DNA from 4 places in the Ferdinandcohnia jepli genome. Region 1 is predicted to be linked to each of the others. Evidence: riboswitches for the same ligand, from Rfam matches in the RefSeq annotation. Region 1 holds a riboswitch; each other region holds the start of a gene.

Region 1 (4,161 bases):
TACCACCTTCATTACTTGCTGTATTACTGCAAGCTGCAATAACACCCACTACTAATACTAATAAAACACTTAAAACCCACTTTTTCATTATTCATTTCTCCTTTTTACTTTATCTTTTATCTACAACTTTGGCGATATAGTCACCTAATAGTTGGATTAACTGAACTAAAATAATTAAAATGACAACTGTTGCGATCATAATCGTATCGTCGTACCGGTAATATCCATAGCGGATTGCTAAATCCCCTATTCCACCGCCACCAACGGTTCCTGCCATTGCCGAAAAACCGATTAGACTGATTAACGTTAGTGTAACCCCTGAAATAATTCCTGAACGGGATTCCAAAAGTAACACATCTTTTATGATCATCCATGGTGTTGCTCCCGCAGCAATCGCCGCTTCGATAACCCCTCTATCAATCTCCCGCATTGAAGTTTCTACAATTCGAGCGAAGAATGGAATGGCAGCAACCGAAAGCGAAACACTTGCCGCTTTTGGCCCGATTGTTGTTCCCGCTATTAAATCTGTTAACGGGATTAGAAAAACCAATAGAATAATAAACGGAATGGAACGAATTAAATTTACAACGAAACCCAACACATTTTGTACAAAACGGTTCTCTAAAAATAATCCTTTATCAGTAACGTATAATAGGACTCCTACTGGAAGACCAATAACGATTGATACTAGTAAAGAGATTGTAACCATATAAATGGTTTGGAAGAACGCTGTATTAATGTCTGGAAGCAGTTCGACGAGATGAGTAAAATCAAACCCCATTATGTAACACCTCCACTTGGGCTGCACGTTCTTCTATGTATTTTAGTGCAGACTGTATCTCCTCTTCCTTCCCTTTCAATTCCATGATAAAAATGCCTAATGGAAGCTCTTGAATATACTCAATTGATCCGTGAAGGAAATTACCTCTCACTTTAAAGGTTTGTAGCATATCCGAAATAACACCTTCTCCTGCAACCTTGCCTCGAAAGGTCACCTTTACGATTGGGCCTTCACATGCATCTGTTATTACTTCCGGGATATCAAAGTTTACAACACTTTCAATAAACTCTTTTGTCAGATCTGCAGCAGGGTTAGCAAAAACGTCATATACAAATCCTTCTTCGACAACCCTACCCTCCTGCATAATTGCCATCCGGTTGCAGATTTCCTTCACAACATTCATTTCATGAGTAATAAGCACGATTGTGATGTTAAGCTCTTTGTTTATCTTTTTTAATAAAGTTAAGATAGACTTCGTAGTAGTAGGATCCAATGCAGAAGTTGCTTCATCACATAATAAAACCTTTGGATCATTTGCTAATGCTCGTGCAATACCTACTCTTTGTTTCTGCCCCCCACTAAGCTGCGATGGGTATACATCTTTTTTGTCAGAAAGACCCACCATTTCAAGTAGCTCTTCAACACGTTTCTGCACTTGATTTTTTGGTAGATTAGCAGCTTTTAATGCAAAAGCGATATTTTCAAAGACTGTCTTTTGACTAATCAAATAAAAGTGTTGAAAGATCATCCCAATTTTTAAACGTGCTTCACGAAGTTTATCACTCTTAAGAGATGTAAGGTAGATTCCATCTACCTTTATACTCCCTGTTGAAGGTCTCTCAAGTAGGTTAATACAACGTAGTAATGAACTCTTACCAGCACCTGAATATCCAACAATCCCGAATATTTCCCCTTCATTTATTGTTAGAGAAACATCATTTACACCTGTGACATTCCCATTTTTCGTATGATATATTTTAGAAAGATTACGAATTTCGATCATAGAATTACCTCTCTTTACTCATGTAAAATGCAAAAATGCCCCTTTCATACTGAAAGGGACATCGAAATACGTAACAAATTATCTCGACTTATCTTTCAGAATGAATGTCATTCTGCAGGAATTGGCACCTTCCCAAAATGGGGGTTGCCGGACGTCGTAGGGCCTAGTCCCTCGGTCGCTCTGGATAAGTTTGATTGAATATGTAATTAACTTAGTTATGATACTACAAAGGTATCGTTTTTTTGTCAATCACTAGTAAATCCTAAACAGGTGTTGTTAAACGCTTACAATGGCTCTATTTCAACCTAAAAAATTTTTTGTAAAATTTTTAATTGTATACTTACCTACCTTCGTACTCTTATTTAATTGGATGTTTTGAAGAATATTCGGGTATGCTATGGGTAAGTATGAAAAGGAGGCTATCATATGAATATTGATCCAACTATGATCTATGAAAAGATGCCTGATTTTAATAGTCATGAAGAAGCTAGAGAATGGTTTAAAAGTGAATACCAAGACAAATTTCTTTTGCGAACTCATGATGAAGTAGATGGTAAAAAGGTGTTTTTCTATCATATTGTAAAAGACCCAGAAGTTTACCAACAATACATGGAAAGCTTTGCAAAGCCTGGTGAACATGAAATCACAAACATGAAAACGTTTGAAAGCTATTCAACTGTTGAAATTAGCGAAGACGGAGACATTAGCATTACTCAATAGCATTACATAATTGGGAGACTCTCTACTTGAAGAGTCTCTTTTTATTTCACAATTTATTTCTACATCCGAAATACTTGTGTTAAAATCCATTTATATTCGTATAAGGGGGAACAAATAATGGAGCATCTAATTGTACTAAACAAAGATGAAGATACAATCTCTATAGTTGATTTAGAAACAAGCGAGGTAATTAAAACAATTGAAACAAGTCATAATCCACATGAGGTTATTGTTTCACTAGATAAGAAAAAGACCTATGTTGCATGTTCATTAGGGAATAAGCTTGATATTATCGACAATGAAACATTTGAAATTACAAAGCGACTTGAGCATCCCGATTTCAATTTCCCTCACGGTTTAGGGCTAACGAAGGATGGCAAAAAGCTATACCTAGCTTCTACGTATAGTGAGAAAGTATTTATTATTAACACAGAAACGGATGAGATTGAGAAAATACTACCTACTTATCAAAAGTATTCGCATATGGTTTCTTTTTCACCAGATGGTAATACGTGTTATGTCCCAAATATCGGCAGCCATAATATTACCGTTATCGATGTACAAAAAGAAGAAATTATAAACCATATTCCTGTTGGACCAGGTCCTGAAGGTGTTGCTGTGCATCCTGATGGAAACCATCTTTACGTTGCAAATCAAGATGACAACACATTATTTGTTCTTGATACAAAAACATATGAAGTATTACATAAGCGTAGGGTCGGCAGCATACCAGTTCGGCTAGTATTTTCTCCAGACGGAAAGTACGCGTTAATTGCCAACCGTGATTCGAGTGATGTTTCTGTCATTCAAGTAGAACATAAGGTGAATGAACAAGTCCGTCCTTGGGAGATAAAACGAATCCCTGTTGGTAGATGGGCTGGCGGTATCGTATTTAATGAACAAGGTACATATGCATACGTTGCAAACAACAAAACAAATGATATTTCAATTATAAATATGAGCACATTAAAAGAAGAAGGTCGAATTGATGTAGGGATACATCCAGATGGTATTGCATTCTTAAACCGATAAAAAAAGTTAGAAAACTCGGCGATTGCTGAGACTTTAGGCGACAGCAGAGCCGTAGTTATGCAGATAGGAAAGAATTTTATGCTTTCCTATCTGCTAAAAAAGCCCACAACTGGGCTTTTTTATCTTCAACATAATTCAATTCCTTTTGATTCCCTCACAAGAAAAGCCACAAACTCATCTTTACCTAGTGGTGGACTATATAAATACCCCTGTATTTCATCACAGCCCATTTTAACTAGTAAATGACTTTCCTCTTCGGTTTCCACCCCTTCCGCTACTACATTTAATCGTAGTCCGTGAGCTATATCAAAAATGGATTTAACTAGTAGTTCTTGCTTTTCGTTTTCGTCTATATTTTGAATAAACTGTCTATCAATTTTAATTTCATCAATTGGTAGTTTTAGTAATTGATAAAGGGATGAATATCCTTTTCCAAAGTCATCAATTGAGATCTGTACACCTAGTTTTTTTAGCTCTTTGATGACAATTGCAACATGTTGCGGTTCTTTAATAAATACACTTTCTGTTATTTCGAGTTTTAAAAACTGTGGTTCCAACCCTGAAATATCTAATGCATTCTTTACCATGGTTACCAAATACTCTTGTTGAAAGTGTGTGGCTGATA
Region 2 (4,161 bases), on a different contig from region 1:
TATCTGCTAGTTCATCCCATTGTTTAATATAAAGTCTCATTACCTCACCTCCACTTTTTCCAAGACATTAATTACATCAAAAAAAGTTTCGAAAGGAGCATATTTAAGACCTAACTCGGTGCATTTTTCAACTAAGAAATCTCTAGCAATAACTTTATCTGCAAGCTTCGCAGCTTGAAGATCAGTTATCGAATCCCCAATTACAATTTTATAGTCGTCTGAACCTGCAAGGCTACGAATCAGAGTCGGTTTACAGCAGCCACATTGATTTGAACATTCAGTATCACATGTATATGGCCATAGAATTCTGATTCTCTCGCCACTAAAGTCAGATTTATTACAGTAGATATTTTCTAACGGTACGAGTCCTTCTAAGAGTGGCTCAACAAAGAAATCGATTCCTCCACTTACCACATAAAGCTGAATACCTTGCTTCTGAGTGAACTCTACAAACTCCTTAAATCCTTCTCGAATAACAGCGTGTTGTGTAATATAGTCTGTTATTTCTTCTTTCCAGTCAGAAGGTAATAATGAGAACAATTGACTTACCCCAACTTGAATAGGAATTTCCTGTGAAAGAATTTGATCCTTAATTCCTACCCATTCTGGTGGCGCAAACTTTTTCATGATTGCTATAATGTTATCTGTATTAGTTATCGTGCCGTCAAAGTCACAAAATAGGATTGGTTTTTTCATATCTATACCTCTTTATATCCCCATAATTCGATTGCCTTTTTTAATTCAGGGCTTTTTGTTGCATATTCAACTAGTGTTGTGCCGGTTAATCCTGCTTCAACTGCTGCTCGAAATGCTTTTCCGCCACCAATCGCACCATCTGGATGACCATGTACTCCTCCACCAGCATTTATAATACTGTTTATTCCAAAATCGCGAAGCAGCAATGGTACTAATCCTGGATGAATACCAGCTGAAGGTACTGGAAATACTGTTTTCATCTGATCATCGCTTTTTGTTAATTCATGAGCGATCTCTAATGTCTGGTCTCTTTCAAGCGCAACACTTCCATATGGTGATGGAAATAACACAAGGTCCGCTCCTGCATATCGTAAAAGTTTTCCAAGTAGCAACGGATTAGAAACGCCATAAAACTCTGAAGGTGTGAGCGCGCCACTAAATGCTGGGTGTGCCATAATTGGGACTGTTATTTCCGGGTCCTCTGCAAGACTTTGCAACACATCAAGTCCGTATGCAAAGACATTAAACAAAAGTAGATCAGCGCCTAGATCCACCGCTTTCTTTGCTTTTTCTTTTAATCCAAAAGTTTTACCTGTCAGGTTTACAGCATAAAGAGAACGATGACCAATTTCAGAATATACTTCATCAAGAACCTTTTTTCCCTCCGTTATTCTTTCCTCGAATGGAGTAAGTGGATTATCAAATAATATTTCATCATCCTTAATGATATCGACTCCACCAAGTGCTTGCTCACGAAGTTGCGCTTTTAGATATTCAATATCTCGGCCAATTACACCTTTAAAAATACTCATTACTAGAGGTCTGTCGTAGACTCCCAGTTTTTCTCTAATTCCTTCTAGCCCAAATTTAGGACCTGGAAAAAATGACTTTATATCTTCTGAAAACTCCAAGTCTAGTAGTTTAATTTCTCCGTCCAGACTGAGTTTTCCAAAGACAGTTGTTAAAATAGCTGGTAAATCAGGACTAAAATTCATTGATGGGTAGGCTATTTTAATGATGCCTTTCTTAACTGTTTTACCTAAATATGTACTAGCATTTGGATCTTCATCGAATTGTTCAATACTAACTACTCTACCCTTATGTTTTAATAGCTGCTCTTGTTCTAACTGAGGTAAATCAGTCCAAGAACCTACTGTTAATCCAAGTGCGATACCTTCTGCTTTTTTCTCTAAATTACCAGAGTCATGAACTAAATATTTGGCAATAATTTCATTCATGTTGATACCTCATTTCTGTAAAAATCAGTGTCAAATAAACAAAAAACCCCTTCATAAGAAGAGGTTAACTAGTAACATCTCCTTATCTCTCAGCTAATAAAGCTGCAAGAATTAGCACCGTGCTTATACGCATAAGTCGGTTGCCGGGCTTCATAGGGCTAGTCCCTCCACCTGCTCTTGATAAGAAAATATAATCTATAAATTTTTAAAATTTAAATTACGAAACGGAATGTAATTTGGATTATGACAGGAATACTTTTTCTTGTCAAATATTTTTTGGAAGAAAAAAATCAGAACAAGTTGAGCTTTTTAATTCGATTTGCAGCCTCGACTAATCGAGCCTCGTCCGTCAGTAAACCAACACGTACATATCCATCACCGTATGAGCCAAAACCAATCCCAGGAGCAACTGCAACATGTGCTTTTTCAAGTAAAAGATCAGCAAAAGTCGCAGATGTATACCCTTTTGGTACAGGTAACCAGGCAAAAAACGAACCTGTTGGTGCCTTAACATCCCAGCCAATTTCTTGTAATGATTGAATAAATGTATTTCTTCTAGATTCATATAGTGCTACGAGTTCATCTACACAATCTTGAGATTCAAGCAGAGCAGCAGCTGCTGCCTCCTGTACTGGACTAAATAGGCTAACATACAAATGGTCCTGTAATAAATTGATCGCCTCAATCACACTTGGATTTCCAACCGCAAAACCTATTCGCCATCCAGCCATATTATAAGTTTTAGACAGTGTGTAGATTTCAATTCCAATTTCTTTCGCACCTTCTACTTGTAAAAAGCTAACTGGCTTCTTCCCGTCAAAACCAATTGCTCCATATGCAAAATCATGAACTACACAAATATCATGTTTGTTCGCAAATTCAACAGTCTCCTCAAAGAATTCCTTTGTCGCAGTTGCGCCTGTGGGATTATTTGGGTAATTTAAGAACATAACTTTGGCTTTTTCTAATTGCTCTGGATTAAGCTCCGAATAATCAGGTAAAAAGGCATTATCTTCTTTTAACGGCATATACTCCATAACGCCACGGGCCAGTTCAACACCAGACCAGTAATCTGGATACCCCGGGTCAGGAACAAGCGCAACATCTCCAGGGTTTAAAAGGCATTGTGGAATTTCAACAAGGCCCGCTTTCCCCCCAAATAATATTGCAACCTCTGTCTCGGGATTTAACGTAACTCCATATTCTCGTTCATAAAATTTAGCGGCAGCTTCCTTCAAAAAAGGTTGTCCTCTGAAAGGAGGATACTTATGATAACTTGGATTTTCAGCAGAATTCTGTAATGCTTTTACAATATGTGATGGTGTTGGTTGATCAGGATTACCCTGGCCTAAATTTATTACATCATGGCCATCCGCCACCACCCTGTTGACCTTCCCTACAAGAGAAGCAAAGAACTGTTTTGGTAAGTTCTTAAGTATGTCAGACTGTTGAAAATTTTTCATGGATTCACCTTCTTAAAAATACTTGAAATTCTAGTGACAAATCATATATTGTTAAAAACAAATTGTAAAGTATTATTTTTTCCAGGAGGCCCAACTATGAATCTAAAAATTGCATGTATTCAACTGGACATTGTATTCGGAGATCCGGTCAGTAACCTTAACAATGTTACTAGAGAAATCGAACAAACTATGAAACAACATACCCCTGATGTCATTATTTTACCAGAGCTATGGACAACTGGATATGACCTTACTAGACTAGATGAAATTGCGGATGAAAATGGTGATAAAACAAAGTCATTTATAAAAGATCTTGCAACATCGTACTCAGTAAATATTATTGCAGGCTCTGTTGCTAAAAAAACGGATGATGGTGTTACGAATACAATGTTTGTCGTTAATAGAGAAGGCGAATTAATTGGAGAATATAGTAAACTCCACCTATTTCAACTGATGGATGAACACCTATATTTGCAAGCTGGGGCGAGTAAAGGCCACTTCACACTTGAAAATATCCAGGCTTCCGGCTTGATTTGTTATGATATCAGGTTTCCAGAATGGATTCGTGCACATACTACAGATGGAGCAGAAATTCTGTTTGTAGTAGCCGAATGGCCGCTCCCACGATTAGAGCATTGGAGAGCATTATTGCTAAGCCGGGCTATTGAAAATCAATGTTATGTTGTTGCTTGTAACCGCTCAGGCAGTGATCCAAACAATGTATTTGCTGGTCACTCCATGATTATCGATCCATGGGGTGAAAT
Region 3 (4,161 bases), on a different contig from region 1:
AAAGATAGCGAGTCTATTGGGGATGCCATTATAAAAAAGATTACACTAGAAGATGATAAAACAACTATTACATACGAACTGCAATCCCTGAATTCTATAAATTAAAAACCTCGAGAGGGAAACTCTCGAGGTTTTATCCTGCTTATATTCTTGGACCACCTAATAATTCAATTTCCTTAGGAACATTAGAGAATTTTTTAAAGTTCTCTTTAAATTTAAGTGCAAGTTCCTTTGCTTTCACATAATATGCACTTTGATCGGCCCATGTTTTAGAAGGTTGTAAAACATCATCTGGAACTCCAGCAATATGAATTGGAATTTCTAAACCAAATATATCATTTTTTACCGTTTCGACGTTGTTCAATTCGCCTTCTAAAGCAGCTTGCACCATTGCACGTGTGTAGCTTAACTTCATACGGTTTCCAACACCGTATTCTCCACCAGTCCAACCGGTATTTACAAGGAATACTTGCACATTGTGTTCATCAATTTTTTTACCAAGCATCTCAGCATATACAGTTGCAGGAAGTGGTAGGAATGGTGAACCAAAACATGTTGAAAAAGTTGCTTGAGGAGATGTTACTCCACGCTCTGTTCCAGCGAGTTTACTTGTATAACCACTTAAGAAATGGTACATTGCTTGTTCTTTTGTTAATTTGCTAATCGGTGGTAATACTCCAAAAGCATCAGCAGTTAAAAATACAATTGTGTTCGGGTGACCAGCAATACTAGGAACAACAATATTGTCGATATTCTCAATTTGGTATGCTGCTCTTGTATTTTCAGTAAGTGAGCCATCATCATAATCAGCAATTCTGGATTCCTCATCAACAACCACATTTTCAAGGACCGATCCAAAACGAATTGCATCAAAAATCTGTGGTTCTTTCTCCCGTGATAAATTGATACATTTCGCGTAGCAACCACCCTCGATATTAAAGACACCTGAGTTAGACCAACCGTGTTCATCATCGCCGATCAATCGACGCTTAGGGTCAGCTGATAGAGTTGTTTTTCCAGTGCCTGATAGGCCGAAAAATAAGGCTACATCCCCTTCTTGGCCAACATTCGCCGAGCAGTGCATAGATAAAATATTAGCTTCAGGCAGAACAAAGTTCATTACTGAAAAAATTGATTTTTTAATTTCTCCAGCATATTCTGTACCACCAATTAAAACAGTGCGTTTTTCAAATGAGATAATGATGAATGTCTCAGAATGAGTACCATCAACAGCAGGGTCAGCTTTAAAATTAGGAGCATTTATTACAGTAAATTCCGGCTTGTGATTCTCTAAATCCTCCTCAGTAGGGCGAATGAAAAGTTGCTGAGCAAATAAATTATGCCAAGCAAATTCATTAATGACTTGAATTGGCATACGTACCTTTTTGTCAGCACCTGCATATCCATTGAATACAAAGACTTCGTTTTGCTCTTTTAGATAGGTAAGTACTTTTGTGTAAAGTTTTTCAAAGGTTGCTTCAGAAATAGGTTGATTGACTTTTCCCCAGTCAATTTTATCTTTTGTAGAAGCTTCTTCTACAATATATTTATCTTCTGGTGATCTACCTGTATATTTTCCTGTAGTCGCACGTACAGCACCAGTCGAAGTAAGAATTCCCTCTTTTCTAGCTAGTACTTTTTCGACTAATACCGAGACAGAGAGATCATGAAGTACGTTATTTCCATTCACTAATTCCATTAGCTGCTCACTTGAAACTTCAACTGAATTCATGAAAAAAACCATCCTTTATCTAAATATTATTATCATTCGAATTATAATTAGTATAACACATTAATTCAATTAGTCTATACTATTTAACGTATTTTACGTAACTTATCTCCAAAGTGTACCAACCAATTTAAAAAACTATGATTTCATGCACTTTATGTAAAGATAAAAAAAGTAAGCGCTTTAAAATTATAGGTAAAAATAGTAATTTAAACAAGAATAAAAGCTAGATTTTTATTTTAAAAGTACTGATCATATTTTTTGTTTTTATTTTCCGTAATATTGTTGACAGTAAAAGGTTTACTACGTTATGATATGTCATTGAACGGATACTCTCTTATCCCGAGCTGGCGGAGGGACAGGCCCAATGAAACCCGGCAACCATCACTATGTATACATATAGAAGTAAATTTATGTTTATTCTATACATATAACTTCTTGGTTTTTTAAATAGTGATAAGGTGCTAACCTGAGCAAGGCATGACCTTGATCGATAAGAGTGAAAGGCGAGAATGACAAATTTACCTTTCCTCATTAGCAGGGAAGGTTTTTTATTTCTTGATATCAGGGGCAACTTTTAGAATATCTATCTGTTTGCTTAACTCATACGATGTTACATTCACATATACAATCTTGAAAGTAAATTCAAATTTAATTAGAGAAAAGTTTGTGTTTGTAATCACTTTTCGTGCACGTTAGGTCAGCCGCAAAGTGTTTTACTGTACGTGAATACAGGATAAAAAATCAAAATGTAACAATACTAAGGGAATGAGTACCGTATCAAAAAGAAAGTCAGAAATTGAGTACACTCGATGTTCTGAATGTAAAAGGAGGAAGCGTTGTGACAACTAGACGCCGATTATTTACTTCTGAGTCTGTTACAGAGGGTCATCCAGATAAAATTTGTGACCAAATTTCAGATTCTATCTTGGACGCTATTTTAGCTAGTGATGCTAATGCACGCGTAGCTTGTGAAACTTCTGTAACTACTGGATTAGTTCTTGTAGCAGGAGAAATTACAACTTCTACATATGTAGATATCCCTAAAATTGTACGTGAAACTGTAAGAGAGATTGGATATACTCGTGCAAAGTATGGATTTGATGCTGAGACTTGTGCAGTTTTAACTTCCATTGATGAGCAATCACCAGATATCGCTATGGGTGTAGATCAAGCGTTAGAAGCTCGTGAAGGTCAAATGACTGATGAGCAAATTGATGCAATTGGTGCGGGAGACCAAGGTTTGATGTTTGGTTTTGCTTGTAATGAAACAAAAGAACTAATGCCTTTACCAATTTCTTTAGCTCATAAGCTTGCTCGTCGTTTAACTGAAGTTCGTAAAGAAGAGATTCTTCCATATTTACGTCCAGACGGTAAAACTCAGGTTACTGTTGAGTATGATGAAAATAACAACCCAGTTAGAATTGATACCATTGTTATTTCTACTCAACATCATCCTGAAATTACACTGGAGCAAATTCAGCGTAATCTTAAGGAGCATGTTATTAATCCAGTTGTTCCAAAAGAGCTTATTGATGAAAATACAAAGTACTTTATCAACCCAACAGGACGTTTTGTAATCGGTGGACCACAAGGGGATGCAGGGCTAACAGGACGTAAAATTATCGTTGATACGTATGGTGGTTATGCACGCCATGGTGGTGGAGCATTCTCGGGCAAGGATCCTACAAAAGTAGACCGCTCGGCTGCATATGCTGCACGCTACGTTGCAAAAAATATTGTAGCTGCAGGACTTGCTGATAAGTGTGAAGTCCAATTAGCATACGCGATTGGAGTGGCTCAACCAGTTTCTATCTCAGTTGATACATTCGGAACTGGAACTGTTTCTGAAGATGTACTAGTTGATTTAGTACGTGGAAACTTCGACCTTCGTCCAGCAGGGATTATTAAGATGTTAGATCTTCGCCGACCAATCTATAAGCGGACAGCTGCATATGGTCATTTTGGAAGAAGTGACGTAGATTTACCTTGGGAGCGTACAGACAAAGCTGAAGCTCTAAAACAACAAGCTTCTAATTAAGAATTGAAGAGCTCGCCTAGTGGCGAGCTTTTGTTAAATAATAAAGTATAAAAATTTTAACCGAGTTTTCGGTGTTTAGCTCCAGCGCCTAGCCCCTCGAGGTCGCTTCACCCCTCCTGTGGCGGCAACACTAAGGAATGCTTCCTGAGGTTAATCCACGCAGGAAAAAAGCTTTGCTTTTTTTCGAGCCTCCTCGTCAGGGTTCCAGCGCTTGTCGGGGCTGACCAAGGCGCTTGCGCTTTTCTTATTTTTGCAAACTCTTATAAAACTGTCCTTTTTCAACATATTCTCTACGTATTCGGGCCATATCCTTTTTGTCATCATCATTTAACTCTCTAATGACCTTAGCGGGACGACCAAATGCAAGTGTATTAGGAGGAATCTTCTTTCC
Region 4 (4,161 bases), on a different contig from region 1:
TTTACCTAGCCGATCTTTAACCTCATTAACTAGGTCATTCGTGGCAATTCCTTCTAGATAACAAACTGCAACAGTTGATTTAGATAAGCGCCCAATTTCTAATGTTTCTATACGGAAATCAGCTGTTTTCAACCGATTTCGCAGCAATGCCAAATTAGTCTGAAGAGATTCAATAAAACCTTCCCTCGGCCCTAGAATAACCTGCTCTGTTTCAGGTTGAGAAATCGAACGTTTTTCGATATTTTTTACACCAAATTTTATAGCAGTATCTAATCCATCAATAAAAACAAGCGTTTCTCCTCGTAATAACGCTTGTATGATTTTTTCAATATTACATTCACCCTTCGCCTCACTATGAAATATGGATTCATTAAAAATAAAATCCTCCAGGTTTTCTAATGTGATAGTAGAGATATCAGTATAAATTGGGATATACATTAACGGCTTCATAACTTCATTGTTAATTGCCTTTTTATCAACTAGGCTGGAAAAATATACAATGACAGCACGAAACTTTCCATACAATTGGAAGTGCCGATAAAAAAAGTCAACATTTTTCCCTAATAAATCTTGGAGTAACTCAATAATTTCATCAAGACTCTTGCCAATCTTCTTCTTCTCCATGTCCTCAACCAACTTATGAGGAATTGGGATAGCTTCTTCCGGCTTTTTTTGAGAACTATTTCGTTTACTCCTTCTAATCGTTGACCATGACATCGCGCTACCTCATTCAAAGATATAGATTTTTTTATTATTTTCCTATAAAAACGGTATTTTATTCTTTCGCAGGAAAAATGAGTAAAAACAAAAAGCCACTCACACTCGAAATTCTCATTTCAAGTGTAAGCGGCTTTTTGTGACATGGTTCCCGTCTGGGACAGAGGGACAGGTACATTGTCCCAAAACCAAAGAGAAAGTTAGTCTAGTTAAGAAAGAATCAGTCTAATTCCAATAACTAATATAAAAATTCTAAAGACAAGTACAATTGTTTTCTCATTTAATGATTTGTTAAGAATTGCACCAAATTTTGCTCCGAACCATGCGCCAGGTATGAGAGCAAGAGCGTATAGCCATTCGACATTTCCTTGTTGGATATGTGCGATTGATCCTGTAATTGCAGATAGAAACACTAGTAACATAGAGGTTGCAACAGCTACAGATGGTGGAAAACGAAAAACTAGTAACATGAGAGGCACCATTAGTGCTCCCCCACCTATTCCGAATAGGCCAGACAATGCACCAACCACAAAAGCAAATGCGATACCCAGAGGTATATAAACTCGATAAGTCGTTTCCTTCCCTTCATTATCTATATAGGTTCTTTCAAGCCCCTTAGAGAACTGGATAGGTTTTAGCTTGTTTGAAATGGCCAATACGAACGAAATAAATACCATTAATATTCCGAACAAGGTATAAAAGAATGTAAGCTCTAATTTATCATTTAAATAAGCGCCAACTATAGCTCCTGGTCCGCTTCCAATAAAAAATATCAATCCACTTACATAGTCTACTTTCTTTTGTTTTAAGTAGGCTAACGTCGAAGATAAGCCAGTAAAAACAATAATTAGTACAGACGTACCAACAGCAGTTTGTGGGCTTATTGAGGGAATAAGCGCAAGACTACCTCCTAAGAACAATAAAGAAGGAACAATAACTACTCCCCCACCTAAACCGGCAAGACTACCAATCGTACCTCCCACAAACCCAATTAATAAAAGAAGTATATAAACCAATTTTGTACGCTCCCTTATGCTGGCACAGAGGACAGGTCCCTTGTCCCATTTTCTATGTATCTTTCAATTATACAGGAATAGTCTAATTACAAAAGATAGATTTGGTAGTTTTTCATTTCACAGTTGACATTTCAATTTGTAAAATGTAAAGTAAAGTCTATAAATTTAATATTTCGTTTTCTTTCTTATCAAGAGAGGTGGAGGGACTGGCCCTATGATACCTCGGCAGCGGACTTTAAATAGTACTGTGCCAACTCCAGTAGCGTAATGCTAGAAGATAAGAAGAGCAGGATTCTACTTATCTATTACCCTCTCTTCTTATTTTTGAAGAGAGGTTTTTTATGTTTGGACATTAGGACAGTGACCTGTCCCCTTGTCCCAAATCAATAAAAGGGAGAGATTCAATTGACAAAGACATTAGTTAAGGCACCGTTTAGAGCAGATCATGTAGGTAGTTTATTACGGCCAGAGAGGATTCATCAGGCAAGAAAGGCATTCCAGGCAGGCGATATTACTGCACAAGAATTACACGGAATTGAAACAGAAGAAATTAAGAAAATTGTTGATAAGCAAATAGAGGTAGGATTACAAGCTGTTACTGATGGGGAGTTCCGTCGCCGTTTTTGGCATACTGATTTCCTAGAGCATTTAAATGGTGTTGAGGGCTATGTTCCTGAAAGTGGTTTTGCATTTAAAGGTGAGGAAACTGAGCGTTACGATGTGCGTGTTGTTGGAAAAATCTCGTTTAACCCGGACCACCCACATGTTAAAGACTTTATTGAATTTAAAGAAATTGTTGGAGACCGAGCTGTTGCTAAACAAACGATTCCAAGTCCTAACCAATTATTTAACGCTGGTATCCGTAATTTAGAAATCTATCCTGACATTGAAGAATATACAAAAGATATCATCCAAACCTACCGTGATGCAATTAAAGCTTTTTATGATGCAGGATGCCGTTATTTACAGCTAGATGATGTTTACATAGCTGGTCTGAATGCACCAGAAATTCCTTTTAATGATAGTGGCTATTCACGTGAAGAATTAATTGACCTAGCTTTACGTGTTGTTAATGGTGTATTGGAAGATAAGCCAGAGGATTTAGTTGTCACTACTCACCTATGCCGTGGTAACTACAGATCTAAATGGGCTTTTGAAGGTAGTTATGCGAAAATTGCGCCTACCCTTTTTGCTAAAGAAAAAGTAACTGGGTTTTTCTTAGAATATGATGATGACCGTTCTGGAGACTTCGGACCATTAGAATATATTCCAAATGGGGGACCACAAGTCGTACTTGGAGTATTCACTTCAAAGCATGGTACTTTAGAAAACAGGGAAAACATTAAAGCTCGTGTAGAAGAAGCAACAAAATATGTACCACTTGAGCAATTATGTATCAGCCCACAATGCGGTTTCGCTTCCACTCACCACGGTAATATCTTAACCGAGGAAGAACAATGGGCAAAATTGAAATATATCGTAGATATCTCTAAAGAAATTTGGGGATAATGGGACGCAGGGACTATCCCAAAACCATAGTAAAAGCGAACACCTTCATATAAGATGTTCGCTTTTATACTATTATGAATAGGAGTATACAATTGTCCTTTCACACAACGCATTATTTACTCTTACACCTAAATAAACATATTACGTGTTTAGTACTAGGCACAGTAAACCAGTCTAACCCAAGTTTGGACAACGACCTGTCCCTCAGTCCCAGCAGTTTGGAACAAAGAACCCTTGTCTCACTACTGAACTACAATACTAAGTTCCTCAGTCATTCTATTTGCTTCAACCTTCAAGCTAATTTCTCCAGCATTTAAGGCTTTTAGCTCAAGTGTTTGCTGGTTAAAGAGTGCATCATATTTACCGGATGATTCTGCACGGGCTAGTTCCTCTCCCTTACCGATAAAGACATTGTTACTACCTTCCCATTGAACAGTTGCTGGATAGCGAAGCGGGAAGTTTAGATTGTCTTTTTGATGGCCAGTCGCCTCAATTTTTACAGTTTCTCCTACTTTTACACTTACAGGTGCTTGGAGAGTAATTGATAGTAATAATGGATTAACCTCAGCTTGAATCCAGTCCGAACCTGATACGTTACCATTTGATTGCTCTGGTCCCTTTGCTTTATCAGGTATCGGAGTTGGGTCAACTCCAAACATAGTCCACTCATAAAAACCACCCGCATCTGATGAGCCGTATGGTGCTTTTCCAGATGGACCAACGACCATATATGGAACACCTTCGACACGGTCAACACTAACAGTATGTGCATGTCCGCCTACGAATAGCGCTCCCTTACCACCTGAGTCTTGACGGAACTCTGTTAAAAATTGTTCAAGAAGATTCGATTCTTTTCGGTCACTAAGCTGACTATTTTTCGTTGGCAGCGGATCTCTTGTAGGATGATGTGCCATTACAA

The links. A riboswitch is a leader RNA that binds a small molecule or an ion and turns the genes downstream of it on or off. The one in region 1 is predicted to bind S-adenosylmethionine.
Region 2: it holds a riboswitch for S-adenosylmethionine, as region 1 does, so the genes downstream of both, mtnW (2,3-diketo-5-methylthiopentyl-1-phosphate enolase) here and AB3M96_RS07895 (methionine ABC transporter ATP-binding protein) in region 1, are expected to answer to the same signal.
Region 3: it holds a riboswitch for S-adenosylmethionine, as region 1 does, so the genes downstream of both, metK (methionine adenosyltransferase) here and AB3M96_RS07895 (methionine ABC transporter ATP-binding protein) in region 1, are expected to answer to the same signal.
Region 4: it holds a riboswitch for S-adenosylmethionine, as region 1 does, so the genes downstream of both, AB3M96_RS06585 (5-methyltetrahydropteroyltriglutamate--homocysteine S-methyltransferase) here and AB3M96_RS07895 (methionine ABC transporter ATP-binding protein) in region 1, are expected to answer to the same signal.

The regions. Positions count from the first base shown of each region.
Region 1 covers NZ_JBFOKR010000006.1:98,323-102,483, reverse strand. The annotation lists gene AB3M96_RS07905 (MetQ/NlpA family ABC transporter substrate-binding protein) at 1-88, opposite strand, end outside; gene AB3M96_RS07900 (methionine ABC transporter permease) at 110-781, opposite strand; gene AB3M96_RS07895 (methionine ABC transporter ATP-binding protein) at 771-1,784, opposite strand; SAM riboswitch class I at 1,870-1,975, opposite strand; gene AB3M96_RS07890 (hypothetical protein) at 2,211-2,504, shown strand; gene AB3M96_RS07885 (YncE family protein) at 2,622-3,536, shown strand; gene AB3M96_RS07880 (putative bifunctional diguanylate cyclase/phosphodiesterase) at 3,662-4,161, opposite strand, start outside.
Region 2 covers NZ_JBFOKR010000003.1:31,423-35,583, reverse strand. The annotation lists gene AB3M96_RS03725 (methylthioribulose 1-phosphate dehydratase) at 1-40, opposite strand, end outside; gene AB3M96_RS03720 (2-hydroxy-3-keto-5-methylthiopentenyl-1-phosphate phosphatase) at 40-696, opposite strand; gene mtnW (2,3-diketo-5-methylthiopentyl-1-phosphate enolase) at 699-1,934, opposite strand; SAM riboswitch class I at 2,014-2,121, opposite strand; gene AB3M96_RS03710 (pyridoxal phosphate-dependent aminotransferase) at 2,225-3,397, opposite strand; gene AB3M96_RS03705 (carbon-nitrogen family hydrolase) at 3,431-4,161, shown strand, end outside.
Region 3 covers NZ_JBFOKR010000016.1:30,104-34,264, forward strand. The annotation lists gene AB3M96_RS17290 (DUF2584 domain-containing protein) at 1-105, shown strand, start outside; gene pckA (phosphoenolpyruvate carboxykinase (ATP)) at 143-1,732, opposite strand; SAM riboswitch class I at 2,064-2,229, shown strand; gene metK (methionine adenosyltransferase) at 2,571-3,770, shown strand; gene AB3M96_RS17305 (gamma carbonic anhydrase) at 4,015-4,161, opposite strand, start outside.
Region 4 covers NZ_JBFOKR010000005.1:80,645-84,805, reverse strand. The annotation lists gene AB3M96_RS06595 (spore germination protein) at 1-717, opposite strand, end outside; gene AB3M96_RS06590 (sulfite exporter TauE/SafE family protein) at 927-1,733, opposite strand; SAM riboswitch class I at 1,916-2,017, shown strand; gene AB3M96_RS06585 (5-methyltetrahydropteroyltriglutamate--homocysteine S-methyltransferase) at 2,139-3,242, shown strand; gene AB3M96_RS06580 (phosphodiester glycosidase family protein) at 3,485-4,161, opposite strand, start outside.